2 linked regions of the Asanoa ferruginea genome follow. The main gene of each other region encodes a partner of the protein of the gene in region 2 in a complex. Links are inferred from orthologs where the notes say so. Each region holds a gene or a part of one and is shown on either strand. Other genes may lie near its edges. The genes, in order: rpsJ and nusB.

Evidence for each region.
Region 1: the proteins of nusB (region 2) and rpsJ are in contact, whole or in part, in a solved structure (PDB 3D3B), measured with the Escherichia coli proteins. The link is inferred for Asanoa ferruginea from one-to-one orthologs.

What each region holds. Positions count from the first base shown.
Region 1 is NZ_QUMQ01000001.1:1,335,657-1,349,772, forward strand. What follows is about bases 10,655-13,430. They hold rpsJ (30S ribosomal protein S10), read right to left. Parts: upstream 12,309-13,430; coding sequence 12,000-12,308; downstream 10,655-11,999. Other genes in these bases: rplW (50S ribosomal protein L23), read right to left, coding at 10,655-10,680; rplD (50S ribosomal protein L4), read right to left, coding at 10,680-11,327; rplC (50S ribosomal protein L3), read right to left, coding at 11,327-11,986; tuf (elongation factor Tu), read right to left, coding at 12,612-13,430. Also shown: map (type I methionyl aminopeptidase), read right to left, coding at 1-352; DFJ67_RS06520 (adenylate kinase), read right to left, coding at 382-1,035; preprotein translocase subunit SecY, read right to left, coding at 1,035-2,366; rplO (50S ribosomal protein L15), read right to left, coding at 2,598-3,041; rpmD (50S ribosomal protein L30), read right to left, coding at 3,041-3,223; rpsE (30S ribosomal protein S5), read right to left, coding at 3,223-3,837; rplR (50S ribosomal protein L18), read right to left, coding at 3,869-4,258; rplF (50S ribosomal protein L6), read right to left, coding at 4,255-4,794; rpsH (30S ribosomal protein S8), read right to left, coding at 4,812-5,219; DFJ67_RS06560 (type Z 30S ribosomal protein S14), read right to left, coding at 5,293-5,478; rplE (50S ribosomal protein L5), read right to left, coding at 5,483-6,046; rplX (50S ribosomal protein L24), read right to left, coding at 6,046-6,360; rplN (50S ribosomal protein L14), read right to left, coding at 6,363-6,731; rpsQ (30S ribosomal protein S17), read right to left, coding at 6,795-7,073; rpmC (50S ribosomal protein L29), read right to left, coding at 7,073-7,306; rplP (50S ribosomal protein L16), read right to left, coding at 7,306-7,731; and 6 more genes. UniProt on the Escherichia coli protein: Involved in the binding of tRNA to the ribosomes. Part of the processive rRNA transcription and antitermination complex (rrnTAC). The complex forms an RNA-chaperone ring around the RNA exit tunnel of RNA polymerase (RNAP).
Region 2 is NZ_QUMQ01000001.1:5,003,799-5,017,996, reverse strand. Bases 5,100-7,957 are described here. They hold nusB (transcription antitermination factor NusB), read right to left. Parts: upstream 6,805-7,957; coding sequence 6,394-6,804; downstream 5,100-6,393. Other genes in these bases: mptB (polyprenol phosphomannose-dependent alpha 1,6 mannosyltransferase MptB), read left to right, coding at 7,460-7,957; efp (elongation factor P), read right to left, coding at 6,828-7,385; bldD (transcriptional regulator BldD), read left to right, coding at 5,833-6,321; pyrR (bifunctional pyr operon transcriptional regulator/uracil phosphoribosyltransferase PyrR), read right to left, coding at 5,100-5,550. Outside these bases: carB (carbamoyl-phosphate synthase large subunit), read right to left, coding at 1-1,664; carA (glutamine-hydrolyzing carbamoyl-phosphate synthase small subunit), read right to left, coding at 1,657-2,775; DFJ67_RS23620 (dihydroorotase), read right to left, coding at 2,772-4,046; DFJ67_RS23615 (aspartate carbamoyltransferase catalytic subunit), read right to left, coding at 4,043-4,963; more of pyrR, read right to left, coding at 4,960-5,099; more of mptB, read left to right, coding at 7,958-8,887; DFJ67_RS23580 (multicopper oxidase family protein), read right to left, coding at 9,943-11,670; DFJ67_RS23575 (DUF6220 domain-containing protein), read right to left, coding at 11,667-12,083; DFJ67_RS23570 (class I SAM-dependent methyltransferase), read right to left, coding at 12,076-12,909; DFJ67_RS23565 (sensor histidine kinase), read left to right, coding at 13,053-14,183; DFJ67_RS23560 (response regulator), read left to right, coding at 14,180-14,198. UniProt on the Escherichia coli protein: Part of the processive rRNA transcription and antitermination complex (rrnTAC). The complex forms an RNA-chaperone ring around the RNA exit tunnel of RNA polymerase (RNAP).

The sequences.
Region 1 (14,116 bases), 3.7 Mb from region 2 along the record:
GGACGGTGATGGCCGCGTCGCCGTGCCAGCCGTCGAGAACGGCACCGCAGTCGATGGAGATGAGGTCGCCGGCCTTGAGGACCTGCTTAGGCGAGGGGATGGCGTGCACGATCTGCTCGTTGACCGAGGAGCAGATCGATCCCGGGTAGCCGTGGTAGCCCTTGAACGACGGGACGCCGCCGGCGTCGCGGATGATGCCCTCGGCGATCGCGTCAAGATCGGCGGTGGTGACGCCCGGCGCAACGGCGGCGCGCATCGCGGCCAGGGCGTTGGCCACGACGAGGCCGGCCCGGCGCATCAGGTCGATCTGCTCAGGTGTCTTCAGCTGAACGTTCAGCTGGTGTCGGCGCATCAATCGAGACTACCTAACGCCCTCGGGCGTCAGCCGCCGTAGGAACGGAGTGCGTCGATCGCCCGGACCGTGACGTCTTCCACCGGCCCGGTCGCGTCGATGCCGACCAGCTTGCCCTGCGCGCCGTAGTAGTCGACCAGCGGCGCGGTCTTCTCGGAGTATTCGACCAGCCGCTTGGCGATCGTCTCGGCCTTGTCGTCGTCGCGCTGGAACAGCTCCGAACCGCAGCGGTCGCAGATGCCCTCACGGGACGTCGCGTCGAACTCGACATGCCAGATCTTGCCGCAGCCGCGGCAGGTCCGGCGGCCGGACAGCCGCCGGATCACCTCGTCGTCGTCGACCACGAGTTCCATCACGAGGTCGAGCGCGGTGCCCAGGTCGGCCAGCAACTTGTCGAGCGCGGCCGCCTGGGGCGTGGTGCGCGGGAAGCCGTCGAGCAGGAAGCCCTCGCCGGCGTCGGGCTCGGCGAGCCGCTCACGCACCATGTTGATGGTCACCTCGTCGGGCACGAGCTTGCCGGCGTCCATGTAACGCCGGGCCTCGACGCCCAACGGGGTGCCCTGGGAAACGTTGGCGCGGAAGATGTCCCCGGTCGAGATCTTGGGCACGGCCAGGTGCGCGGCGATGAACTCGGCCTGCGTCCCCTTTCCCGCGCCCGGAGGACCCACGAGAACAATTCGCACTAGCGGAGGAACCCTTCGTAGTTCCGCTGCATGAGCTGGCTCTCGATCTGCTTAACCGTCTCCAGCCCGACGCCGACCATGATCAGCACCGCCGTGCCGCCGAACGGGAAGTTCATGTATTGCTGACGGTCGAGCCAGATGAAGAAGAAGCTCGGCAGGATCGAGATGATGCCAAGGTAGAGAGCGCCGGGAAGGGTGATCCGGCTCAGGATGAAGTCGAGGTATTCGGCGGTCGGCTTGCCCGGCCGGATGCCGGGCACGAAGCCACCGTACTTCTTCATGTTGTCGGCAACCTCGGTCGGGTTGAACGTGATCGACACGTAGAAGTAGGTGAAGAAGATGATCAGCAAGAAGTAAAGGGTGATGTAGACCCAGCTGGTCGGCGTGACCAGGTTGTTCTGGATCCAGGCCTGCCAGTTGTTGAGGTTGTTGCGGTCGTAGAACTGCAACAGCAGGGCAGGCAGGTAGAGCAGGGACGACGCGAAGATCACGGGGATGACGCCGGCCTGGTTGACCTTGAGCGGTATGTAGGTGGACGTGCCGCCGTACATCCGGCGCCCGATCATCCGCTTCGCATATTGCACCGGAATTCGGCGCTGGGCCTGTTCGATGAAGACCACGAAGAAGATGATGAGCAGCACCAAGGCGATGACCAGGAAGAACTTCCACCAGCCCTGCGCGATCTTGATCTGCCAGCCCTCGCTGGGGAGGCGGGCCATGATCGAGGTGAAGATCAGGACCGACATGCCGTTGCCGACGCCGCGGTCGGTGATCAGCTCGCCCAGCCACATGACCACGCCGGTGCCGGCGGTCATCGTGATGACGAGCGACACCAGGGTGATCCAGCTCGGCAGCCCGGTGCCGTCCGGCACGATCGGGAACTGGTCGCACATGTTGTTGAACAGCTGCCCGGAGCGGGCCAGCGCGACGAACGCCGAGGCCTGGAGGATGCCGAGACCCAGGGTCAGGTAGCGCGTGTATTGCGTGATCTTCGCCTGACCGGCCTGACCCTCCTTGCGTAGCTGCTCCAGTCGCGGGATCACGACGGTCAGCAGCTGCAGGATGATCGACGCTGTGATGTAGGGCATGATGCCCAGCGCGAAGACCGACAGCGACAGCAACGCGCCACCGGAGAACAGGTTGAGCAGGTTGAACACGCCGCCTGCGTTGTTCGTCTGCATCAGGTCCATGCACTTCTGCACGTTTCCGTAGGAAACGCCCGGACTGGGCAAAGTGGCACCCAACCGGTAGACCGCGATGATCGCGACCGTGAACAACAGTTTCTTGCGCAGGTCAGGCGTGCGGAACGCACTGATAAATGCGGAGAGCAACGTCTTCCTCCTGCGCGGGCGGACCGCCGGGGTCGTGGCGGTTCGAGGTGGCTGTCGGTAGTGACTCGACACCCTGTCGGGAACGGACTCTAACTTATCTGGCTCGGAAGAGAACCGGCACGCCGGACCCATCCATCCGGAACGATATCCGTGCGCATCGCTCCAGATCAACGCTGGAAGGGCGCGGCTCCTGACGGTCGCCTGACCGTTGGAGCCGCGCCCTCGCCAACGTTACAGCTCTGTGGTGGCGCCACCAGCGGCTGCGATCTTCTCCTTGGCGGACGCGCTGAACGCGTGCGCCGAGATGCGGAGAGATACGCCACCGAGATCGCCCGTGCCGAGCACCTTGACCGGCTGGTTCTTGCGAACCGCGCCCGACTCGACGAGCTCGACCGGGCCGATCTCGCCGCCGTTCGGGAACAGCTCGGCCAGCTTGTCCAGGTTGACGACCTGGAAGACGACCTTGTTCTGGTTGCGGAAGCCCTTCATCTTCGGCAGCCGCATGTGGATGGGCATCTGCCCGCCCTCGAACGACGCCGGGACGTTCTTGCGGGCCTTGGAGCCCTTCGTGCCGCGACCGGCGGTCTTGCCCTTGGAGCCTTCACCGCGACCCACACGGGTCTTGTCGGTCTTGGCACCCGGGGCGGGACGCAGGTGGTGAACCTTGATCGTCATTATTCGACCTCCTCGACCTTCACGAGGTGGTTGACGGTGAAGATCATGCCCCGAATCTCGGGGCGGTCCTCCTTGACCACCACGTCGTTGATCCGCTTCAGGCCGAGCGACCGCAGGGACTCCCGCTGGTTGTGCTTCGACCCGATGTGGGACCGGACCTGAGTGACCTTGAGCCGTGCCATCAGACACTCACCCCAGCCCGGCTCGCCAGCATCGCGGCCGGCGCCACGTCTTCGACGGGCAGGCCACGACGGGCGGCAACAGCCTCCGGCGACTCGAGCGCCTTGAGGGCCGCCACGGTCGCGTGGACGATGTTGATCGGGTTCGACGAGCCGAGGCTCTTCGAGAGCACGTCGTGGATGCCCGCGCACTCGAGCACGGCGCGGACCGGCCCGCCGGCGATGACGCCCGTACCGGCCGAGGCCGGCTTGAGCAGCACCACACCAGCGGCGTCTTCGCCCTGCACCGGGTGCGGGATCGACTGTGCGATCCGGGGCACCTTGAAGAAGTGCTTCTTGGCCTCTTCGACACCCTTGGCGATCGCCGCGGGCACCTCCTTGGCCTTGCCGTACCCGACTCCGACCGTGCCGTCGCCGTCGCCGACGATCACCAGAGCGGTGAAGCTGAACCGCCGACCGCCCTTGACGACCTTGGCAACCCGGTTGATCGCGACGACCCGCTCGAGGTGCGGGGTCTTCTCGACGGGCGCGTTTCCGCGGCCGCCCTCGCGGCGGTTATCGCGGCGACCACCTTCGTTGCCACCGGACCCGCCGCCACGGCGCTGTTGACCTGGCATCAGCAGCCTTCCTTTCTCAGATGTGACGGGGTCAGAACTCGAGCCCGGCTTCGCGCGCGGCCTTGGCCAACGCGGCGATGCGACCCGCATATTTGCTGCCACCGCGGTCGAAGACGACCTTCGACACGCCGGCGGCCTTGGCCCGCTCGGCGAGGAGCGCGCCGACCTTGCCGGCCATCGCGCTCTTGTCGCCGTCGGTGCCTCGGATCGAGGCGTCCATGGTCGACGCCGATGCCAGGGTGTGACCCTTGGCGTCGTCGACGATCTGGGCGTTGATGTGCCGCAGCGACCGGGTGACGACCAGGCGCGGACGCTCGGCCGAACCCACCAGGTTCTTGCGGACCCGGAAGTGCCGACGCGCCCGGCCGATGGCCCGCTTCGCGGCAACGCCGCGACGGCGCTTGAGTAGCGTGGCGGTCACTTCTTACCTGCCTTTCCAGCCTTGCGGCGGACGACCTCACCCTGGTAGCGGACGCCCTTGCCCTTGTAGGGCTCCGGCGGACGGATCTTCCGGATGTTGGCGGCCACCTCACCGACCTGCTGCTTGTCGATGCCGGCGATGTGGAACAGCGTCGGGCGCTCAACCGTGAAGGTGATGCCGTCCGGCGCCGGAACCACGACCGGGTGCGAGAAGCCGAGCGCGAACTCGAGATCCTTGCCCTTCGCGGTCACCCGGTAGCCGGTGCCGGCGATCTCGAGCGTCTTGCGGTAACCGTCGGTCACCCCGACGACCATGTTCGCCACCAGCGTACGCGAGAGGCCGTGCAGCTCCTTGGCCTTGCGCTCGTCGTTGGGGCGCTTGACCACGAGCTCGTTCTCTTCGCGCTCGATCGTGATCGGCTCGGCCAGCACGTGGCTCAGCTGACCCTTCGGGCCCTTCACCTGAACGGTCTGGCCGTTGATCGTGATATCGACGCCCGTCGGGACCGGGATCGTCTTACGTCCAATTCGCGACATTTCTTTAAACTCCCCGGTTACCAGACGAAGGCGAGGACTTCCCCGCCCACGCTCCGCTTGCGGGCCTGCCGGTCGGTCAGCAGTCCCTGGGACGTCGAAATGATCGCCACGCCCAAACCGCCGAGCACCCGCGGGAGCCCATCCGACTTGGCGTAAACCCGCAGACCGGGCTTGGACACGCGCTTGATCCCAGCCAGGCTCCGCTCGCGGTTCTGGCCGTATTTGAGCTCGACCACCAGTCGCTTGCCGACGACGCCCTCGGCGGGCTCCTCGACCGCCCAGGTGGCGATGTAGCCCTCGCTCTTGAGGACCTCGGCGATGTTCGCCTTGATCTTCGAGTAGGGCATCGTCACCCGGTCGTGGTAGGCCTGGTTGGCGTTGCGCAGACGGGTGAGCATGTCTGCGATCGGGTCGGTCATCGTCATGAGTTCTCGTCAACCTTTCTCGCCGTGGTTCCCCGCGCGGGGCCTACGGCGAAGCGGTATTTCGGGTGGTGGCTTACCACGAGGCCTTCGACACACCGGGGAGCTCACCACGGTGAGCCATCTCCCGGATGCAGACCCGGCAGAGACCGAACTTGCGGTAGACCGCCTTGGGACGCCCGCAACGCTGGCAACGGGTGTAGGCACGAACCGCGAACTTCGGCTTCGCGGCAGCCTTGATGATCAGCGCCTTCTTAGCCATGTGCTCAGTTCTCCTTGAACGGGAAGCCCAGGAGCTTGAGCAGCGCCCGGCCCTCGGCGTCAGTCGTCGCGGTCGTGACCACCGTGATGTCCATGCCCCGTACGCGGTCGATCCGGTCCTGGTCGATCTCGTGGAACACCGACTGCTCGGTCAGCCCGAACGTGTAGTTGCCGTTGCCGTCGAGCTTGCGGGCATCGAGGCCGCGGAAGTCACGGATACGCGGGAGGGCGATCGACAGCAGCCGGTCGAGGAACTCCCACATCCGGTCGCCGCGCAGCGTCACCTTGGCGCCGATCGGCATGCCCTCGCGCAGCTTGAACTGCGCGATGGACTTGGTCGCCCGGCGGACCAACGGCTTCTGGCCGGTGATCGTGGCCAGGTCGCGGACCGCGCCGTCGATCAGCTTCGCGTCGCGGGCCGCCTCGCCGACGCCCATGTTGACGACGATCTTGACGAGGCCCGGCGTCTGCATCGGGTTGCTGTAGGTGAACTGCTCGCGCAGCTGCCCAACAACCTCTTCGCGGTAGCGCTGCTTCAGGCGCGGCAGCGTGGGGGCTGTCGTGGTCATCAGAGTTCCTTACCGGTGCTGCGTGCGATGCGCACCTTGATGCCGTCGTCGCCGACGCGGTAGCCGACGCGGGTCGGCTTGCCGTCGGAGTCCACGACCATCACGTTCGAGACGTGAATGGGTGCCTCCTGCGTGACGATGCCGCCGGTCTTGGCGCCGCGCTGGGTCGTGCGAATGCGTTCGTGCTTCTTGACCCGGTTGACGCCCTCGACAATGACCTTGTCCTGGCGCGGCAGGGCCGAGATGACCTTGCCCTTGGCGCCCTTGTCCTTGCCGGCGATGACGACGACCGTGTCGCCCTTCTTCACCTTCATGGCTAGAGCACCTCCGGTGCCAACGAAATGATCTTCATGAAACGCTTGTCCCGGAGCTCCCGGCCAACCGGACCGAAGATACGGGTGCCACGCGGGTCACCGCCATCTTTGATGATCACGGCCGCGTTCTCGTCGAAGCGGATGTAGGAACCGTCCGGACGCCGCTTCTCCTTCGCGGTGCGAACGATGACCGCCTTGACGACGTCACCCTTCTTCACACCGGCGCCGGGGATGGCGTCCTTGACGGTGGCGACGATCACGTCGCCAATGCCCGCGTAGCGCCGACCCGAGCCGCCGAGGACCCGGATGCACAGGATCTCCCGCGCACCCGTGTTGTCGGCGACACGCAGTCGCGACTCTTGCTGAATCACGTCTATCTCCTCTGTCTGCCAGTCCTCCGGCGCTGCCGGAGCTTGGAAGAACCGGTCGGCTTATTACTTCGCGCGCTCGAGGATCTCCACGACGCGCCAGCGCTTGGTGGCGGACAGCGGACGGGTCTCCATGATCAGGACCCGGTCGCCGGTGCCACAGGCGTTCTGCTCGTCGTGGACCTTGAGCTTCCTCGTACGCCGCAGAACCTTGCCGTAGAGCGGGTGCTTGACCCGGTCCTCGACCTCGACCACGACGGTCTTGTCCATCTTGTCGCTCACCACGAGACCCTCACGGGTCTTGCGGGTGGCCCGCTCGGGAGCGGCGGTGGTGTTCTCAGTCATCACGCAGTCACCTCAGTTGGCGCGGCCGAGAGCCCCAGCTCACGCTCACGCATGATCGTGTAGATCCGGGCGATCTCCTTGCGGATGACCTGCAGCCGACGGTTGTTGTCGAGCTGGCCCGTCGCGGACTGCACGCGGAGGTTGAACAGCTCCGCCTTGGCCTCGCGCAGCAGCGAGATCAGCTCCTCTTCGGGGAGCTCTCGCAGCTCGGAGGCCTTGGTGCCCGCTGCCATCAGGATTCACCCACTTCGCGTGTCACGATGCGGCACTTCATCGGAAGCTTGTGGATCGCGCGACGCATCGCCTCTCGCGCAATCTGCTCGTTGGGGAACGACATCTCGAACAGGACGCGACCCGGCTTGATGTTGGCCACCCACCACTCGGGCGAACCCTTGCCGGAACCCATGCGGGTTTCGGCCGGCTTCTTGGTCAGGGCCTGGTCCGGGAAGACCGTGATCCAGACCTTGCCACCACGCTTGATGTGGCGGGTCATCGCGATACGGGCGGCCTCGATCTGCCGGTTGGTCAGGTAGGCCGACTCGATCGCCTGGATACCGAACTCGCCGAAGACCACCCGGTTGCCGCCCTTGGACGAACCATGACGGTCCGGGTGGTGCGGCTTGCGGAAGCCCTTCGGGGGCTTACGTGGCATGAGCATCGGGATCAGCCCTCCTGCGCTGAGCTGTCTTGGCCGGCGTCCGGCGCCGGCGTTGCTGCCGGAGCAGCACTCTCGGTCGGGGCCGCCGCGGCGGGCGCGGCCGGCGGACCACCGGCGAGCTCGGCCTGGGCCGCGCGGCCCGCCTCGGTGCCGCCCGCGGTCGTGCCGGACGAACCGGAACGGCCACGACGCGGACGCTCGGGACGGTCGCCCCGCTCGCGACGGGGACGCGGCGCGCCGGCGTCGGCCGGAGCCTCGCGACCCGGAACGGCGTCGCCCTTGTAGATCCAGACCTTCACGCCGATGCGGCCGAACGTCGTGCGGGCCTCGAAGAAGCCGTATTCGATGTTGGCCCGCAGCGTGTGCAGCGGAACGCGACCCTCGCGGTAGAACTCGGTGCGGCTCATCTCGGCGCCGCCGAGGCGGCCGGAGACCTGCACCCGGATGCCCTTGACGATCGGGTTCTTCATCGCCGACTGCATGGCCTTGCGCATCGCCCGGCGGAAGCTGACCCGGCTCGACAGCTGCTCGGCCACGCCCTGCGCGACGAGCTGAGCGTCGGACTCGGGGTTCTTCACCTCGAGGATGTTGAGCTGCACCTGCTTGCCGGTGAGCTTCTCGAGCTCGCCGCGGATCCGGTCAGCCTCCGCACCCTTACGGCCGATGACGATGCCCGGCCGGGCGGTGTGGATGTCGACCCGGACCCGGTCGCGGGTGCGCTCGATGTCGACCTTGGAAATGCCGGCGCGCTCAAGACCCTTGGACATCATCCGGCGGATCTTGACGTCTTCGCCGATGTAGTCCTTGTAGAGCTTGTCCGCGAACCAGCGCGACTTCCAATCGGTCGAGATGCCGAGCCGGAACCCGTGCGGGTGAACCTTCTGACCCATTACTCGGTCCCCTCCTCGGCGGTCTCGTCCGCCTTGGTCTCCGTCGCCTTGCTTTCGGTCGCCTTCTTGGCGGCCTTCTTCGCCGGCGCCTTCTTGGCTGGCGTCGGCTCGGCGGCGGTCGCCTCGGTCGGCGTTTCCGTCTCCTGCACCGCGGTCGCGGGTGCGGCCTTGGCGGCCTTCGCCGGCGCGGCCTTACGCGTCGAACGCTGAGCCGGAGCCACTGCCTCGACGGCCACTGTGATGTGGCACGTCCGCTTGCGGATCCGGTAGGCCCGACCCTGTGCGCGCGGCCGGAACCGCTTCATGGTCGGACCCTCGTCGACGAACGCCTCGCTGACGAGCAACGCGTCGGGGTCCAGCCGCTCGTTGTTCTCCGCGTTGGCGATCGCGCTGGCGAGCACCTTGTAGACCTGCTCGCTCGCCGACTGCGGCGCGAACTGGAGCACCGTGAGCGCCTCCTTCGCGGGCAGACCGCGGACGAGGTTGACCACCCGGCGCGCCTTGTTCGGCGAGATGCGCACGTGGCGCGCAACCGCCCGTGCGCCCGGAAGCGCCGGAGCGTCGCCCTTGACTGGCATCGCTGTAACCCCTCTGATCCTCTATCTGCACCGCGTCAGCGGCGGCGGCTCTTCCGGTCGTCCTTCTCGTGACCCTTGAACGTGCGGGTCAACGCGAACTCGCCGAGCTTGTGCCCGACCATGGCCTCGGTGACGAACACCGGGACGTGCTTGCGACCGTCGTGCACGGCGATCGTGTGCCCGAGCATCTCGGGGATGATCGTCGAACGGCGCGACCACGTCTTGATGACGTTCTTCGAGCCCTTGTCGTTCTGCGTCTCCACCTTCTTGATCAGGTGGTCGTCGACGAACGGGCCCTTCTTCAGGCTGCGTGGCATCTCGGGTTATCCCCGCTTCCGGTTGGCGTAACGACGGCGGACGATCAGCCGGTCGCTCGGCTGGCCCTTGCGGCGGGTTCGGCCCTCAGGCTTACCCTGCGGGTTGACCGGGTGGCGACCGCCGGACGTCTTGCCCTCACCACCACCGTGCGGGTGGTCGATCGGGTTCATGGCGACACCACGGACGGAGGGGCGCTTGCCCTTCCAGCGCATCCGGCCGGCCTTGCCCCAGTTGATGTTCGACTGGTCGGCGTTGCCGATCTCGCCCACGGTCGCGCGGCACCGCACGTCGACCCGCCGGATCTCGCCCGAGGGCATCCGGAGCGTCGCGTACTGGCCTTCGCGGCCGAGCAACTGGATGCCGACACCGGCCGAGCGGGCCAGCTTGGCACCGCCGCCCGGGCGCAGTTCCACGCCGTGCACCTGGGTGCCGACGGGGATGTTGCGCAGCGGCAGGTTGTTGCCGGGCTTGATGTCGGCGCCCGGACCGGACTCGACGGCGTCGCCCTGCTTCAGGTCCTTCGGCGCGATGATGTATCGCTTCTCGCCGTCGGCGTAGTGCAGCAGCGCGATGCGCGCGGTGCGGTTCGGGTCGTATTCGATGTGCGCGACCTTGGCCGGCACGCCGTCCTTGTCGACCCGCTTGAAGTCGATGATGCGGTATTGCCGCTTGTGGCCGCCGCCCTGGTGCCGGGTGGTGATCCGGCCGTGGGCGTTGCGCCCACCCTTCTTCGGCAGCGGAGCCAGCAGCGACTTCTCCGGCGTCGACCGGGTGATCTCAGCGAAGTCAGCAACGCTGGAACCACGCCGGCCCGGCGTCGTCGGCTTGTACTTACGGATAGCCATTGTTGTCTACACCCCTCAGCTGACCGGGCCGCCGAAGGCCTCGATGCGGTCGCCCTCAGCCAGCTTCACCATCGCGCGCTTGGTGTCCTTGCGCTTGCCCCAGCCGGTGCGGGTGCGCTTGCGCTTGCCCTCACGGTTGAGCGTGTTGACGGTCAGGACGCGGACGTTGAAGATCTGCTGAATCGCGATCTTGATCTGCGTCTTGTTCGCATCCGGGGCCACGAGGAACGTGTACCAGTTGCGGTTCAGCTCGCTGTAGCTCTTCTCCGAGACGATCGGCGCGACGATGATGTCGCGCGGATCCGCGATGGTCGGCATCAGTTCTCCTCTTGCGCGGCTTCGGCCGGCACACCGAGGAACTCGTCCAGGGCGTCCTTGGTGAAGACCACGTCGTCGGCGACCAGCACGTCGTACGTGTTGAGCTGGCCGGCCTCGATCAGGTGCACCCGCGGCTCGTTGCGCAGCGAGAGCCAGTTGATCTCGTCGGTCGCGGTCAGCACCACGAGCACCCGCTTGGCCTGCGTCACCTTGGTGAGCGTGCCGAGCGCTGCCTTCGTGGAGGGCGCCTCGCCGGAGACGAACGCCTCGACCACGTGGACGTGACCGCTGCGGGCCCGGTCGGAGAGGGCACCGCGGAGCGCGGCGGCCTTCATCTTCTTGGGCGTCCGCTGGCTGTAGTCACGCGGAACCGGACCGTGGACAACGCCACCGCCGGTGAACTGCGGCGCCCGCAGTGAGCCCTGCCGGGCGCGGCCGGTGCCCTTCTGCTTGTAGGGCTTCTTGCCGCCGCCCCGGACCTCGCCGCGGGACTTGGCCTTGTGCGTGCCCTGGCGCGCGGCGGCCAGCTGGGCCACCACGACCTGGTGCATCAGCGGAATGTTGGCCTGCGCGTCGAAGATGTCAGCGGGCAGCTCCACAGAGCCGCTCTTGCCACCGTCGACGGTGATCACGTCGACCGCAGTCATCACGCACCACCCTTCGTGGCCAGCACCTTCGCCGCCGAGCGGACCAGGATCAGCGCGCCCTTGGGGCCGGGAATGGCGCCCTTGACGAGCAGCAGGTTGTTCTCGGTGTCGACCGCCTGGATCGTCAGGTTCTGCACCGTGTAGCGGCGACCGCCCATGCGACCGGCCATCCGGACACCCTTGAACACGCGACCCGGGGTCGCGCAGGCGCCGATGGAGCCGGGCGAGCGGTGCTTGCGCTCGACGCCGTGGCTGGCCTTGAGGCCGTGGAAGCCGTGCCGCTTCATGACGCCGGCGAAGCCCTTGCCCTTGGTGCGGCCGGTCACGTCGATCGACGCGCCGGGCGCGAACGCCTCGACGGTGACCTCCTGGCCGAGCTCGTAGTCGCCGGCGTCGTTGGTACGCAGCTCGACGATGTGGCGCCGAGGTGCGACGCCCGCCTTCGCGTAGTGGCCGGACTTCGGCTTGTTGACCTTGCGCGGGTCGATCGCGCCGTAGGCCAGCTGGACGGCCGCGTAGCCGTCGTTGTCACCGGTGCGGACCTGGGTCACGACGCAGGGGCCGGCCTGGACCACGGTGACCGGAACAACACGGTTGTTGTCCCAGACCTGGGTCATGCCGAGCTTGGCGCCCAGGATGCCCTTCACTTGCCTGTCCATGAGTTCGCAGTCCCTACAGCTTGATCTCGATGTCGACACCGGCCGGCAGGTCGAGGCGCATCAGCGAGTCGACCGTCTTCGGCGTCGGGTCGATGATGTCGATCAGCCGCTTGTGCGTGCGCATCTCGAAGTGCTCGCGCGAGTCCTTGTATTTGTGCGGCGAGCGGATGACGCAGAAACGGTTGATCTCCGTGGGCAGCGGCACCGGGCCCGCGACCTGCGCCCCGGTGCGGGTCACCGTCTCGACGATCTTGCGCGCCGACGAGTCGACGACCTCGTGGTCGTAGGCCTTGAGCCGGATGCGGATCTTCTGTCCCGCCATGGTGGCTTCTGTTCCTTCTCTCGATGCCGCTCTTGTCGTGGGTTTGACCCCACTCCTCCGACCCCCGCGGTCGGGCGTGTCGTGCCCTGTGACCAGGCTCCGCCGCAAAGCGGCGGTGTCTTTCGGGGTCGGACGCCTCTGAAGGAGGCGCCACGCGCGAGGTGGCTGCTGAGCCATTTGTCGCCCCTCTCGGCGCCAAATGGCGCAGAGAGCGGACCGCCTAGGGGCCAGCAGCCACCGTCGCGTACGCAACCTGACTAGTATGCCGGATCCAGCCCGGCAGACCTAATCGGGGTTACCTGTTTACTTGATGATCTTCGTGACGCGACCAGCGCCGACCGTGCGACCACCCTCGCGAATCGCGAACTTGAGGTTTTCCTCCATCGCGATGGGCTGGATGAGCTTGACCGACATCGTGGTGTTGTCGCCCGGCATGACCATCTCGGTGCCCTCGGGCAGCGTGACGACGCCGGTAACGTCCGTGGTGCGGAAGTAGAACTGCGGACGGTAGTTCTGGAAGAACGGGGTGTGCCGGCCACCCTCCTCCTTGGAGAGGATGTAGACGGTCGCCTCGAACTCGGTGTGCGGGGTGTTCGTGCCCGGCTTCACCACGACCATGCCGCGCTCGACCTCGTCGCGCTTGGTGCCGCGCAGCAGAAGGCCGACGTTCTCACCGGCGCGAGCGTCCTCAAGGGTCTTGCGGAACATCTCGATCGCGGTGACCTTGGTCTTGAAGCCCTTCTCCTTGATGCCAAGGAGCTCGACGTCCTCGTTCGGCAGGAGCACACCGCGCTCCACCCGACCGGTGACGACGGTGCCACGACCGGTGATCGTGAAGACGTCCTCGACGGGCATGAGGAACGGCTTCTCGATCTCGCGCTCGGGCTGCGGGATCGAGGTGTCGACCGCGTTCATCAGCTCCATGAGCTTGTCGGTCCACTCGGGGTCACCCTCGAGGGCCTTGAGCGCCGAGACACGCACGACCGGCAGGTCGTCGCCCGGGTATTCCTGCGCCGACAGCAGCTCGCGGACCTCGAGCTCGACGAGCTCGAGCAGCTCCTCGTCATCGACCATGTCGCTCTTGTTGAGCGCCACGACGATGTAGGGAACGCCGACCTGGCGAGCCAGCAGCACGTGCTCGCGGGTCTGCGGCATCGGGCCGTCGGTCGCCGCGACCACCAGGATCGCGCCGTCCATCTGCGCGGCACCGGTGATCATGTTCTTGATGTAGTCGGCGTGACCGGGGCAGTCGACGTGTGCGTAGTGCCGCGCCTCGGTCTGGTACTCGACGTGCGCGATCGAGATCGTGATGCCGCGGGCCTTCTCCTCCGGCGCCTTGTCGATCTCGTCGAACGGCGTGTAGGGGTTCAGGTCCGGCATCTTGTCGTGCAGGACCTTGGTGATGGCCGCGGTCAGCGTCGTCTTCCCGTGGTCGATGTGACCAATGGTGCCGATGTTGACGTGCGGCTTAGTCCGCTCGAACTTCGCCTTCGCCACTGGTGTCCTCCTCAAGGACTTCTTGTTCCGTACGTCCTCGGCACCCTATGGCACCGACGACACTGTCCACTTGGTGGGTGCTGGGACGATGAAGCCCCAGCACCCTCACACAGCTATTCGCCAGTTGCCTTGGCGATGATCTCCTTCGCGACGTTCTGCGGAACCTCGGCGTAGGAGTCGAACTGCATGCTGTAGCTAGCCCGGCCCTGGGTCTTCGACCGCAGGTCACCGACGTAGCCGAACATCTCCGACAGCGGCACCAGGGCCCGGACGACGCGAGCGCCGCTGCGCTCCTCCATCGCCTGGATGAT
Region 2 (14,198 bases):
GAGGGTGCCACCTCGGTCTCCTCGTCGTAGGACGAGTAGTGGTAGGGCGTCTTGGCCTCGAACTCGGCCGCGCAGGTGTCGACGGTCTTGTAGACCGGCCGCAGCCCCAGCCGGTGCCGCAGCCGCCGGACACCGTCTTCCCCGGCGAACTCGGGCCGCAGGGCGGCGAGCTGCCGGTCGGAAAGGCCGGCCCGCTTGGCCCGGCGCAGCAGTGCCAGGTCGAGCACCGGCGCGGCGATGATCTCGGCACGCAGGTCGACCAGCGAGGCGATCTGGTCGAGGAACCACGGGTCGATCCGGCCGGACGCGGCCGACACCTCGGCCACCGTGGCGCCGAGCCGCAGCGCCCGCTCGACCGTGTAGAGCCGGCCGTCGTGCGGCGTGCCCAGGTCGTCGAGAGTGGACGCCAGCGTGGCGCCGGCCGGGTCCGGCGTGGTCCAGAAGCCGGCGGCGGTGGTCTCCATCGAGCGCATCGCCTTGTTGAGCGCCTCGGTGAAGTTGCGGCCCAGGCTCATCGCCTCGCCGACCGACTTCATCGTGGTGGTCAGCTCCGGGTCGGCGCCGGGGAACTTCTCGAACGCGAACCGCGGGATCTTCACCACCACGTAGTCGAGCGCCGGCTCGAACGCGGCCGGCGTCTCCTGGGTGATGTCGTTGGAGATCTCGTCGAGCGTGTAGCCGATCGCCAGCTTGGCGGCGATCTTCGCGATCGGGAAGCCGGTCGCCTTCGACGCGAGCGCCGACGACCGGGACACCCGCGGGTTCATCTCGATCACCACGAGCCGGCCGTCGTCGGGGTTGATGGCGAACTGGATGTTGCAGCCGCCGGTGTCGACGCCGACCTCGCGGAGCACCGCGATGCCCACGTCGCGCAGCGTCTGGTATTCGCGGTCGGTCAGCGTCATCGCCGGCGCGACGGTCACGCTGTCGCCGGTGTGCACGCCCATCGGGTCGAGGTTCTCGATCGAGCAGACCACCACGACGTTGTCGTGCTTGTCGCGCATCAGCTCGAGCTCGTACTCCTTCCAGCCGAGCACGCTCTCCTCGATCAGCACCTCGTGCACCGGCGACTCGGTCAGCCCGGCGCCGGCGATCCGCTCGAGATCGGCGGCCGTGTGCGCCATGCCGGAGCCGAGGCCGCCCATCGTGAACGACGGCCGGATCACCACCGGCAGGCCCAGCTCGCCCACCGCCGAGCGGACCGCGTCCATCGAGTCGCAGACCCGCGAGCGCGGCGTCTCGGCGCCGGCCTTCGCCACGATCTCCTTGAACTTCTGCCGGTCTTCGCCGCGCTGGATCGCCTCGATGTCGGCGCCGATCAGCTCGACGCCGTATTTCTCGAGGATGCCCGCCTCGTGCAGCGCCACCGCGGCGTTGAGCGCGGTCTGGCCGCCCAGCGTGGGCAGCAGCGCGTCCGGCCGCTCCTTGGCGATCACCAGCTCGAGAAACTCGGTGGTGATCGGCTCGATGTAGGTGGCGTCGGCGAACTCCGGGTCGGTCATGATGGTCGCCGGGTTGGAGTTCACGAGCGAAACTCGCAGGCCCTCCGCCCGCAAGACCCGGCACGCCTGGGTGCCCGAATAGTCGAACTCGCACGCCTGCCCGATGACGATCGGCCCCGAGCCGATCACGAGCACGTGCGACAAGTCGCTGCGCTTAGGCACTGACCTTCTCCCCCGCGATCAATTCCCGGAACCGGTCGAACAGGTAGTCGGCGTCGTGCGGACCGGCGGCCGCTTCCGGGTGGTACTGGACGGTGAAGGCCGGCACGTCGTGTGCGCGCAGGCCCTCCACCACGTTGTCGTTGAGGCAGACGTGCGAGACCGCGACGTCGCCGAAGTCGGTGGCCACCGAACCCTCCAGCGGCGCGTCCACGGCGAACCCGTGGTTGTGCGAGGTCACCTCGACCTTGCCGGTCATCCGGTCGAGCACCGGCTGGTTGCTGCCCCGGTGGCCGAAGGCCAGCTTGTAGGTGCCGAAGCCGAGCGCCCGGCCGAGGATCTGCGAGCCGAAGCAGATGCCGAACAGCGGGATCTGGCGGCGCATCACCTCGCGGGCCAACTCGACCGCGCCGTCGGCGGTGGCCGGGTCACCCGGGCCGGGCGAGAAGAACACCGCGTCGGCGCCGGTCGCCAGCAGGTCGTCGATCGACGAGCCGGCCGGCATCACGTGGGTGGTCACGCCCCGGGCGGCCAGCCGCCGCGCGACGTTGCGCTTGATGCCGAGGTCGACCGCCGCGACGGTGAACTCATGCGAGCCAAGGGCGTTCACGGTGTACGGCTTAGCCGTGGTCACCTGGGCCGACAGGTCGGCGCCGACCATCTCGGGCGCCTCGCGGACCTTGCGCAGCAGCGCTTCCGGGTCGTCGGTGACGCTGGAGACGCCGACCCGCATGGCGCCGCGGTCGCGCAGGTGCCGGGTCAGCGCCCGGGTGTCGATGCCGGCGATGCCGACCACACCCTCGGCGGCCAGCCGGTCCTCGAGGTCGCCGGTGCGCCGCCAGTTGGAGGCGAGCCGGGCCGGGTCGCGCACCACGTAGCCGGCGACCCAGATCTTCGACGACTCGTCGTCTTCGTCGTTGACGCCGGTGTTGCCGATGTGCGGTGCGGTCTGCACCACGACCTGGCGGTGGTAGGACGGGTCGGTGAGCGTCTCCTGGTAGCCGGTCATCGCGGTGGTGAACACCGCCTCGCCGAAGGTCTCGCCCACGCTGCCGTAGGACTCACCGTGGAACGTCCGCCCGTCCTCCAGGACGAGCAGCGCGGGGCGCCTCATTTGACTGCCTTTCCATCCAGCACCGTCGGCTCGCCACGCAGGAACGTCGCGACGATCCGACCGGGCAGGGTCATTCCGGCGTACGGGGTGTTGCGCGACCGGGACGCCGACCCGGTCGGGTCGACCTCCCAGCGGGCCGCGGGGTCGACCAGCGTGAACGTCGCCGGCGCGCCGGGCACCGGCAGGTGGCCGTGTTCGGCCAGCCCGGCGATCCGGGCCGGCGTCCGCGACATCCGCTCGGCGATCAGCGGCCAGTCGGGACCGAGCACGTCGAGCACGATCGAGAGGGCGGTCTCCAGGCCGAGCATGCCCGGCCGGGCGTAGGCCCACTCGCATTCCTTGTCTTCGACGGCGTGCGGAGCGTGGTCGGTCGCCACGATGTCGATGACGCCCTCGGCCAGGGCCTTACGCAGTGCCATCACGTCGGCCTGGGTGCGCAGCGGCGGGTTGACCTTGAACACCGGGTCGTAAGAACTGGCCCGCTCGTCGGTCAGCAGCAGGTGGTGCGGCGTCACCTCGGCGGTCACCCGTACGCCGGCCGCTTTGGCCTGCCTGATCACGTCGACCGAGCCGGCGGTGCTCACGTGGCACACGTGCAGGCGGGCGCCGACGTGGCCGGCCAGCAGCGCGTCGCGGGCGATGATCGCCTCTTCGGCGACCGCCGGCCAGCCGGTCAGGCCGAGCCGCGCGGAGACCTCGCCCTCGTGCATCTGGGCGCCCTCGGTCAGCCGGGGCTCCTCGGCGTGCTGGGCGATCACGCCGTCGAACGCCTTGACGTATTCGAGCGCGCGGCGCATCAGCCGGGGGTCGGAGACGCAGTGCCCGTCGTCGGAGAAGATCCGCACCTTGGCCGCGGAGGTGGCCATCGCGCCGAGCTCCGCGAGGTGCTGGCCGGCCAGGCCGACCGTGACCGCGCCGATCGGCTGCACGTCGACCAGGCCCGCCTCGCGACCGAGCCGCCAGACCTGCTCGACCACGCCGGCCGTGTCGGCGACCGGCGAGGTGTTGGCCATCGCGCAGACCGCGGTGAACCCGCCGAGGGCCGCGGCCCGCGAGCCGGACTCGACCGTCTCCGCGTCTTCCCGGCCCGGCTCACGCAGGTGGGTGTGCAGGTCGACCAGGCCCGGCAGCGCGACCAGGCCGGCGCCGTCGATCACCTGGGCGTCCCGGGGCGAGTCCCCGGCCGCGGCGATGACGCCGTCGCGGATCAGCAGGTCGGTCGGCTCGGCGCCGGCGACGCTGACTCCCTTGACCAGGTATGTGGTGCTCATTTGCCCCCCAGGAGCAGGTAGAGGACGGCCATCCGGACCGAGACGCCGTTGGCGACCTGTTCGACGATCGTGGAGCGGGCCGAGTCGGCCACCTCCGGAGTGATCTCCATGCCCCGGACCATCGGGCCGGGGTGCATGACGATCGCGTGCTCGGGGAGCCGCCGCATGCGCTGCGCGTCGAGCCCGTAGCGGCGCGCGTACTCCCGGGTCGATGGGAAGAAGGAGTCGTTCATCCGCTCGCGCTGGACCCGCAGCATCATCACCACGTCGACCTCGGGCAGCACCGCGTCGAGGTCGTAGGAGACCTGGAGGTCGGGCGAGAGGGCCGGTGCGACGTCGACCGGGATCAGCGTCGGCGGGCCGACCACGGTGACCTTCGCGCCGAGCGTGGTGAGCAGCAGCACGTTGGAGCGGGCGACCCGGCTGTGCAGCACGTCGCCGACGATCGCCACGTGCAGGCCTTCGAGCCGGCCGAGCCGCGAGCGCATCGTGTAGGCGTCGAGCAGCGCCTGGGTCGGGTGCTCGTGGGTGCCGTCGCCGGCGTTGACCACCGAACCGCCGACCCAGCTCGCGAGCCGGTGCGGCGCACCGGAGGCCGGGTGGCGGATGACCACCGCGTCGGCGCCCATCGCCTGGAGGGTCAGCGCGGTGTCCTTGAGGCTCTCGCCCTTGGAGACGCTGGAACCCTTGGCTGAGAAGTTGATGACGTCGGCGGAGAGTCGCTTGGCCGCGGCCTCGAAGGAGATGCGCGTGCGGGTCGAGTCTTCGTAGAAGAGGTTGACCACCGTGCGACCGCGCAGCGTGGGCAGCTTCTTGACCTCGCGGCCGGAGATGCTGGCCAGCTCGGCGGCGGTGTCGAGCACCAGGATCGCCTGCTGGCTGTCGAGGTCGGCGGCCGACAACAGATGCTTGATCATGTGGGCTCCTCGCCGATCAGCTTGACCTCGTCGCTGCCGTCGGTCTCGGCCAGCGTGACCTTGACGCTCTCGGTGCGCGCGGTGGGGATGTTCTTGCCCACGTAGTCGGCGCGGATCGGCAACTCCCGGTGGCCGCGGTCGACGATCACCGCGAGCTGGACCGAGCTGGGCCGGCCGAGGTCGGAGAGGGCATCGAGGGCGGCCCGCACGGTGCGGCCGGAGAAGAGCACGTCGTCGACGAGGATGACCCGCCGGCCGTCGATGCCGCCGGGCGGCATGTTGGTCGGGCCGAGTGCGCGGGTCGCGCGCAGCCGCAGGTCGTCGCGGTAGAGAGTGACGTCGAGCACACCGACGGGCACGTCGACGCCCTCGAAAGCGGCGATCCGGGTGGCCAGCCGGTGGGCCAGCGGCACGCCCCGGGTCGGGATGCCGAGCAGGACGGTGCCGTCGGCACCGTCGGTCTTTTCGAGGATCTGGTGTGCGATCCGGTCGACGACCCGCGCCAGATCCGTCTCAGTGAGGATGACCTTCACAGACGGTGGCGAACCGGACGTCGTCGAGGATGGGGCGGCCTTGGGAAAGGCCACGGCGGACCTCCTTCCCCGCCTCACTGGACGGGTCGTTAAAGGATGTCTTCGGCGAACCGTCGATCACGTTACCAGCGCAGACTGCTGGGGTAAGCGCAGCGTGCCGTGCGTAACACCGGCGCGAGTCGTTGATGCATGGTGCACGAAAATTCGGACAAGAGAAGACAGTCATCCCAAGTGATGGGTAATGAGCACTTGACCAGTTCTCTCATTCCCCGTACCGTCACGCTCCGTAGCGAACGCTGGGGAGAACCCCGGGTACCAGCACTGGGAGAGTCGTCAATGCCTTCTGAGTACGCCAAGTCGTTGGGCGCGCGCTTGCGCTCCATCCGCCAGCAGCAGGGCCTGTCCCTGCAAGGTGTGGAGGAGAAGTCGAACGGTCGCTGGAAAGCGGTCGTCGTCGGCTCCTACGAGCGCGGCGACCGGGCCGTGACGGTGTCCCGCCTCGCCGAACTGGCTGATTTCTACCGGGTACCCGTTTCGGAGTTGCTGCCCGACGGCAGCGGCGTCCGCCACGAGCCGACCAACAAGATCGTGCTCGACCTGGAGCGTCTCTACGACGACGCCTCGGAAGACCTCGCCTACGTGGCCCGTTACGCACGCGCCATCCAGCAGCAGCGCGGTGACTACAACGGCCGGGTCCTCTCGATCCGCGCCGACGACCTGCGCGCGCTGGCGATCGTCTACGACTCGTCGCCGTCGGGCCTCATCGAGCGCCTCAACGAGCACGGTGTCCTGGTCGCTGACCCCCGCGCGTTCTTCGCGAGCTAGTTTCCCTTCCACGTCAAAGGGCCCCTGGCCACCGCTACCGCGGTGGAAGGGGCCCTTTGACGTTTCTTGCGCCTAGCGGGATGCGTATTCGGCGATCCGGCCCAGCAGGCCGTTGAGGAACCGCGGGCTGTCGTCGGTCGACATCTGGCGGGCCAGCTCGACCGCCTCGGAGATCGCCACCGCGTCGTCGATCTCGTCGACGTAGAGCAACTCGTAGACCGCGATCCGGGCCAGGTTGCGGTCGACCACCGGCATCCGGTCTATGGTCCAGCCCTCGGCGTAGCTACCGATCAGCTCGTCGATCCGGCCGAGGTGCGCCGCGACGCCGTTGACCAGGCCCAGCGCGTAGTCGAGGTGACCGGGCAGCGGTCGCTCCAGTCGCGCGACGTAGTCGGTGAGCACGTCGCCCGCCGGCCGGTCGCGCAGGTCAGCTTCGAACAGCACGTCGAGGGCCCGCTTGCGCGCCTTGCGGCGCGCGGGCATCGAGGTCTTCGGGCCCTCCGCCATCAGGCGCGGCCGAGGTAACGGCCGTCGCGGGTGTCGACCTTGATCTTCTCACCGGTGGTGATGAACAGCGGGACCGAGACGGTCGCGCCGGTCTCCACGGTGGCCGGCTTGTTGCCGCCGGTCGAGCGGTCGCCCTGGAGGCCGGGCTCGGTGTAGGTGACCTCGAGCACGACGCTGGTCGGCAACTCGACGTAGAGCGGGACGCTCTCGTGGGTGGCGACGGTGGCCTCGGCCTCGGGCAGCAGGTAGTTGGCCGCCTCACCGACCGTGCCACCGCTGACGTGGATCTGGTCGTAGGTGTCGAGATCCATGAAGACGTAGTCTTCGCCGTCGATGTAGAGGTATTGCATGGTGCGCTTGTCGACGGTGGCGGTTTCGACCTTCGTGCCGGCGTTGAAGGTCTTGTCGACGACCTTCCCGGAGAGCACGTTCTTCAGCGTGGTGCGCACGAAAGCGCCACCCTTGCCAGGCTTGACGTGCTGAAACTCCACGACGGACCACAGCTCGCCGTCGAGGTTGAGGACGAGACCGTTCTTCAGGTCGTTAGTGGTGGCCATTTCCTGCCTTGATCTTCACTCGGCGGACAGACACTGCGAGTCTACCGGCCATCAACGGATGCCACCTTCCTCGGGTGTCCGCGCCGGTCGTCGCCAATACTGCCGGCCAACTGGGCCGGTGCCGCGCCTGGGGGGTCGCCGGCACGATGTGCGTCGCCCTCGGCGGGCTGGGTGCCGGCGCCGGGCCGTCCGACGGCCCGTTGGCCCGCCCCGACCTGCCGGTCGACCTGTTCAACGCCGGCGTCGCGGTGGCCTACTTCGGGCTCGTGCTGCTCGTGGTCGCCTGGTGGCGGCTGGGCAAGCTGGTGCGGCAGCGCCCGCCGCGGGTGGAGGAGCTGCTCTCGACGCTGATCATGTGGGCGGCGCCACTGCTGATCGCGCCGCCGGTGTTCAGCCGCGACGTCTACAGCTACCTGGCCCAGGGCGCGATGGTCGGCGCCGGGCTCGACGTCTACCACGAGGGTCCGGCCGCGCTGGGCGGCCCGTTCGGCCTCGAGGTGCCGGCGATCTGGCAGCACACGCCCACCCCGTACGGCCCCGCCTTCCTGCTCCTGGCCACCGCCGCGGCCACCCTGGTCGGCGGGCACGTGACGCTGGGCGTACTCCTGTTGCGGTTGGTGGCCGTGGCCGGGGTGACGCTGCTCGCGCTGACCCTGCCACCGCTGGCCCGGCGGTGCGGGGTGCCGCCCGCGGCCGCGCTCTGGCTCGCCGTGCTCAACCCGCTGGTGCTGCTGCATCTGGTCGGTGGCGCGCACAACGACGCCATCATGATCGGCCTGCTGGCCGCCGGGCTGGCTCTCGCGTTGGCCCGGCGGCCGGCGCTGGGCGCGCTCCTGATCACCCTGTCCGCACTCGTCAAGGCGCCGGCGGCGGTCGGGCTGGCGGCGGTCGCGCTGATCTGGGCGCGGCAGGCCGACGCCCGGTGGCGGGCCCTCGCGGGCACCGCCCTGGTGGCCGCCGGGACGACGGTCGCGGTGACCTGGGTCGCCGGCACCGGGTTCGGCTGGGTCGGCGCGCTGCGCACCCCGGTGACGGCCGACGCCTGGTCGGTGACCAGCGTTCTGGGCCGGTTCACCACCAACCTGCTGGGCACCCTGGACGCCTCGTTCGGCACCGCGCCGCTGACCGCCTGGCGGCTCGCCGGGATGTGCGCGGCGGTCGCCACGGCGCTGCTGGTCTGGGGGCGGCGGCACACGCTGGGCCCGGTGCAGGGCGTCGGCCTGCTGCTCGGCGGCGTGGTCGCGTTCGGGCCGGTGGTGCGGCCCTGGTATCTGCTGTGGGCGGTGGTGCCGCTGGCCGCGTCGGCGCCGCACGGGCGGGCCGGCCGGTTCGCCGCGGGCGCGTGCGCGGTGCTCGCCCTGGTGGTGCTGCCCGACGGGTTCGCGCCGAACGCCGGGACGCTCGGTTTCGCCGTACTCGGCGGATGTCTGGCTGTGGCCCTGCTCGTGATGACCGCGTTCGCCGCGCTCGACGACGACCTCGCGCCGGGGCTGGCGGGATGATGACCTCCCGCCGCGGTCTGGCCGTCCTGGCGCTGCTGGCCGTGCTGTGGATCGTGCTGGTGCCCGGCCGGCGCGGCTTCTTCGACGTCGGCGTCTACTACGGCGCGGTGCGGCACTGGCTCGACGGCGGGCAGCTCTACGACTACGTGCGACCCGGCACCGTGTACGGCTTCACCTATCCCCCGTTCGCGGCGCTGCTGTTCGCGCCGCTGGCGCCGCTGTCGTGGCACACGGTGATCGCGGTGAGCATCGCGGTCAACGTCATCGCCGGCGGGCTGGTGATCCGCGCCCTGGTCGGCCCGGGCTGGCGGCCGTGGCTGCTCGTGGCGCTGCTCTGCGTGTTTCTCGCACCCGTCCGTGACACGGTCAGTTTCGGCCAGGTCAACCTGGTGCTGCTGGCGCTGGTCTGGTGGGACCTGCGCCGCTCGCCGCGGGCCGGGATCGGCATCGGGCTGGCCACGGCGGTCAAGCTGACACCCGGCCTGTTCGTGGTCTACCTGGCGGTGGCCCGGCGCTGGCGCGCCTTCTTCGTCGCGATTGGCACGATGGCCGCGGCCGTGCTGCTGGCCGCGGCGGTCGCGCCGACGGCGTCGCGGGTCTTCTGGACCGAAGCTCTCTGGAACACCGGCCGGGTCGGCGACCTGGCCTACGTCTCCAACCAGTCGCTGCGCGGCCTGCTGGCCCGGGCCGGGCTGCCCGGCTGGTGGTGGGCCGTGGCCGTGCTCGGCGTCTGCGCATTGTGGATGGTGCGGGCACGGCGGGCAGCCCGGCTCGGCGACCACCGGGCCGGTTTCGCCCTGACCGGGGTGGCGACCTGCCTGATCAGCCCGGTGACCTGGGTGCACCACCTGGTGTGGTTGCTGCCCGCCCTCTACCTCGCGTGGACGGCGGCCCGCGGCCGGTCTGCGCGGATCCTCCTGCTCGTCGCCTATGTGTTGCTCTGCACCAGCGCGGTCTGGCTGTGGGCCGACGACGGCCGGTCGCTGGTCGGGGTGCTGGGCAGCAACCTGTATGTCTGGATCGCGCTGGGGCTGCTGGCGTTCCTGCCGGTCGGTTCACGAATACATCAGGTGGAGCATCATCCCGGCCTCGGCGTGCGCCAGGTTGTGGCAGTGGTTGGCCCAGGCGCCGGGGTTGTCGGCCCGGAACGCGACCTCCCAGACCTCGCCGGGCCGCACGTCGAACGAGTCCAGCCACAGTGGACTGCCGCTCGCCGGCTGCCCATCGCGGGACAGGATCAGGACGTGATGGCCGTGGAGGTGCCACGGGTGCACCACCAGTGACCGGTTCACGATGGTGAACTTCACGATCTCACCCAGGTGTACGACCTCGGGCGGGATGTCCGGATCGGCCGCGCCGTTGACCGTGTGCGCATACCGCGGCAGCAGGCCGTGCAGGTCGAGCCCGCGGTCGAGCACCAGGGTGAACCGCCGGTCGAACCGCGCGAACGGCACCGGCGCCGCGGCACCGTAGCCGAGCGGGTCCAGCACCGGCCACCCGCTGGTCTCGGCCGTCACCGGGCCGGTCGACCAGACCAACCGGCCGTCGACGAACAGCCCGACCGGCCCGGCGGGCGCGCTGAACACCAGGTCGTAGCGGCCGCCGGCCGGGATCCGCACGGCGGTGTCCACAAGGGACGTGGGCCCGGTGAGGTCGGTGCCGTCGATCGCGGCGACCTGGAACGCCGTGCCGGCCAGGGCGTAGCGGTGGGTGGTGCTGTCGGTGTTGAGCAGGCGCAACCGCACCGGCTCCCCCGGTCTGGTCGGCGCGGTCCGTGGCTCCGGCAGGGCCCGGCCGGCCAGGGTGTGCACCGGCATCGTGACGTCGACCCCCGTGGCCGGCGTCTTTCTCACCACCAGGACCCCGTAGAGGCCCATCCGCACGCCGACGTCGGAGGCCTCGTGGGTGTGGTACCAGTAGGTCCCGGCCTGGTCGGCGCGGAACCGGTAGACGAACTGTTGGCCCGGCAGCACCGCCGGCTGGGTCAGGCCGGGCACGCCGTCCTGGTCGTTGGGCACGTCGTAGCCGTGCCAGTGCAGCGTCACCCCGCGCTCGATGTCGGTGTTGCGCAGGGTCACCTCGAGCACGTCGCCGACCGTTGCGGTCAACTCCGGCCCGGGTACCTGCCCGTTGAACGCCCATGCCGCGACCGGGTGGCCGCCCACGGTGACGGTGGCTTTCGCGGCCGTCAGGGTGAACCGCTTGGTCGGCTCGCCGACGGGTCGCGCGGCCGGATAGGTGTGGGTGTGCGGCGCGGCCGGAGCGGCGCGCGGTGCGACGGTCAGCCCGGTGCCGGTCACCAGCGCCGCGACCGCCACCACCAGGGTGGCCCGGGCTGGACGCCCGCCGAGCAGCCGCCACGAGAGCGCGGTCGCTCCCAGCGTTCCGGCGACCGCGAGCAGGCCCGCGCCGGCCGACGCCGGATAGCCGTGCAGCACCGTGACGAGCAGGGCGGCGGTCGCGGCGTACCCCGCGGACAGCAGGGCGAGCGCGGCGGACCGGATCTCGCCGCGGACCCGGACCAACCGCGTGGCGGCGACGATCACCGCCGCGAGCGACAGCGGAGCGGCGATCACGACCTTCTCCGCCGCGAACCACCAGCCGGCGCTAGCGAGCGCGGTGATCGTGCCGGCCCGCCCGACCGTCGCGAGCAGTCCGAGGCCGGCTAGACCCAGGGCGACCGGCCGGTTCCGGGCGGCGGCGGCCGCGCCGGCACCCAGCCACCCACCGGCGGCCAGGACGGCGACCACCAGGTCGGCCGCCAGCATCGAGCCGGTGGTCACGCCGTCTCCGCCGGTCCGGCCAGCTTGCGTGCCCCCTGGAGGACGCTGACCACGATGTGCACGGCGATGATCCCGTTGACCGCGTGCAGCCCGCCGATGGTGAGGCCGAGCGGGGTGCTGCCGCCCGTGTCGTCGGTGAACGCGTGGACGAGCACGACCAGCAACTCCTGCACGACGACCAGGCCGAGGGGCAGGATCGTCAGCCCGATCAACCGGCCCGGCGCCTTGGCCAGCGCCGCGAGCAGGGTGGCGGCCAGGGTCAGCGCCGGGATGACGGCCAGCCCGTTGACGCTGTGCAGCGTGTAGGCGCCGTCGCCGGCCGGCTCGGTGAACGCGCCCACGGCCGCGAAGACGAACTGCATCGCGAACGCGGCGAGCAGCAGGGCGCTGACGATGACAAAGGCTCTACGCATGGTGAGCTCCGGTTCGGCCGGCGAAGTCGAGCAGGGTGAGGCTGGGCCGGCGATCGCGCAGCGGGGGCCGGGCCGCGAGGATCCGGACGGTCCGCGACGCCCAGACGCCGCGACCCGGCGGCAGGGCGATCTCGGTCGCGGCGACCACCCGCGGTATCAGCTCGACCAGCCGTGCGGCCTCGGTGACGGAGAGGCTGAACGGCATCGGCGGCGCCGTGTAGCGGTCGGAGAACCGCAGGCCCCGGCCGGTGCGGGCGCTGAGCCAGGCCGGGATCGAGTCGAAGAAGAGCTGGCCACCGGGGAACCGGGCAGCGCAGTCGGCGATCAGCGACAGGGCGTCGGCGCGGTCGAAATACATCAGCAGCCCTTCGGCGGAGATGAACACGCCGTGCGCCGGGTCAACCCGGTCCATCCAGGACCGGTCGAGCGCGGAGGCGGCCAGCGGTGTGACCCACGGCTCTTCGGGCAGGAGCCGGGTGCGCAGTTCCTGCACGGGCGCCAGGTCGACCGACAGCCAGGGCACCCGCGGTCGGCCCAGCCGCCAGTAGGTGGTCTGGAGCCCCTCACCGAGGGCGACGACGGTGGCCGCCGGGTGGGTGTCGAGATACGCCCGGGCGGCGCGGTCCAGGGCCCGGGCCCGCAGGGCGTGCAGCTGACCCGGCTTGCCGAAGCGCCCATAGTCGTAGCTGATGGTCTCGTAGAGGCGGACCGACCAGGGGTCGGTGAAGCAGGAGCCGGGATGCTTCGACTCCTCGGCGCGGTTGCGCAAGGTCCACAGCAACGTCTCGGCGACGCCGTCCAGCCTTGGTTCCACTTCGATCGGCATGCGATCGATGCTTGTCGCGACCCACCGGGAAAGCGTCTGGCGGGCGCAGGCACTTGCCCGGCCATCGATACGACGAACGTGGTACGGCCCAGCTACGACAAGCGTGGGATGACCGGCGCGGACGACCGTTCTACAGTGCGATCATGCGCCCGGACCTGCCTTACGCCGTCGGCGGCGTCGTGCTCGGCGCGCTCGTGCTCGGCGACGCCGCGATCGCACCCGACGCCGCCGCGGTCCGCCCGATCGACGTCGTGCTGGTTCTGGTGACGGTGGCGGCCGTGGCCGCGTGCCGGCGCTATCCGGTGGTCGCGTTGACCGTGGTGACCGCGGCCATGCTGGGCTTCTACCTGCGGGTGCACGGCGGGGTGGCCGCCGCGTTCGCCGTTCTCGGCACGGTTTACATCGCGGCCTGGCGTGGCCATCGGGCCGCCGCCGGGCTGGCCAGCGTCGTCTTCCTCGGCGGCTTCCTGTCCCGCGACGTCTCGGTCGCGCCCGCCGACCGGCCGGGCCAGGTCATCCTCGAGCGCACCTCGCTGCTGCTGGGCTGGTTCGTGGCGGCCAACGTCGCGGGCCTCGTCGCGCGGCAGCGCGGTGCCTACCTGGAACAGGTCGAGCAGCGGGCGGTCGAGGCCGAACGCACCCGCGAGGAGGTGGCGTTGCGCCGCGCCGGCGAGGAGCGGCTGCGGATCGCCCGGGATCTGCACGACTCGCTGACCCACAACATCTCGCTGATCAAGGTGCAGGCCGGGATCGCGGTGCACCTGGCCCGCAAGCGCGACGAGGAACCGTCGACCGCGCTGCTCGCGATCCAGGAGGCCAGCGGCGCGGCGATGCGCGAGCTGCGCGCGACCCTCGACGTGCTGCGCTCGCCGTTCGACGGGGACCCGGTCGGGCTGGCCCAGGTGGGCTCGCTCGCCGAGCGGACGGTGGCGGCCGGCGTGCCGGCGCGGGTGGTCGTCGTCGGTGACCCACGCGACGTCCCGGTCGAGGTCGACCAGGCCGGCTATCGCGTGGTCCAGGAGGCGCTCACCAACGTCGCCCGGCACGCCGGGCCGGCCACCGCCGAGATCCACGTCGAGTACGCCCCGGCCCGGCTGACCGTCTCGGTGACCGACGACGGCCAGGCGTCCCCGGCCAGCCCGGTGACACCCGGGGTCGGCCTGCGCGGCATGCGGGAACGGGTCACCGGGCTGGGCGGCACGTTGGACGCCGCGCCGCGCGAGAGCGGTGGGTTCGCGGTGCGGGCCACGTTCCCGCTGGACGGCCCGGCGTGATCCGGGTCCTGCTCG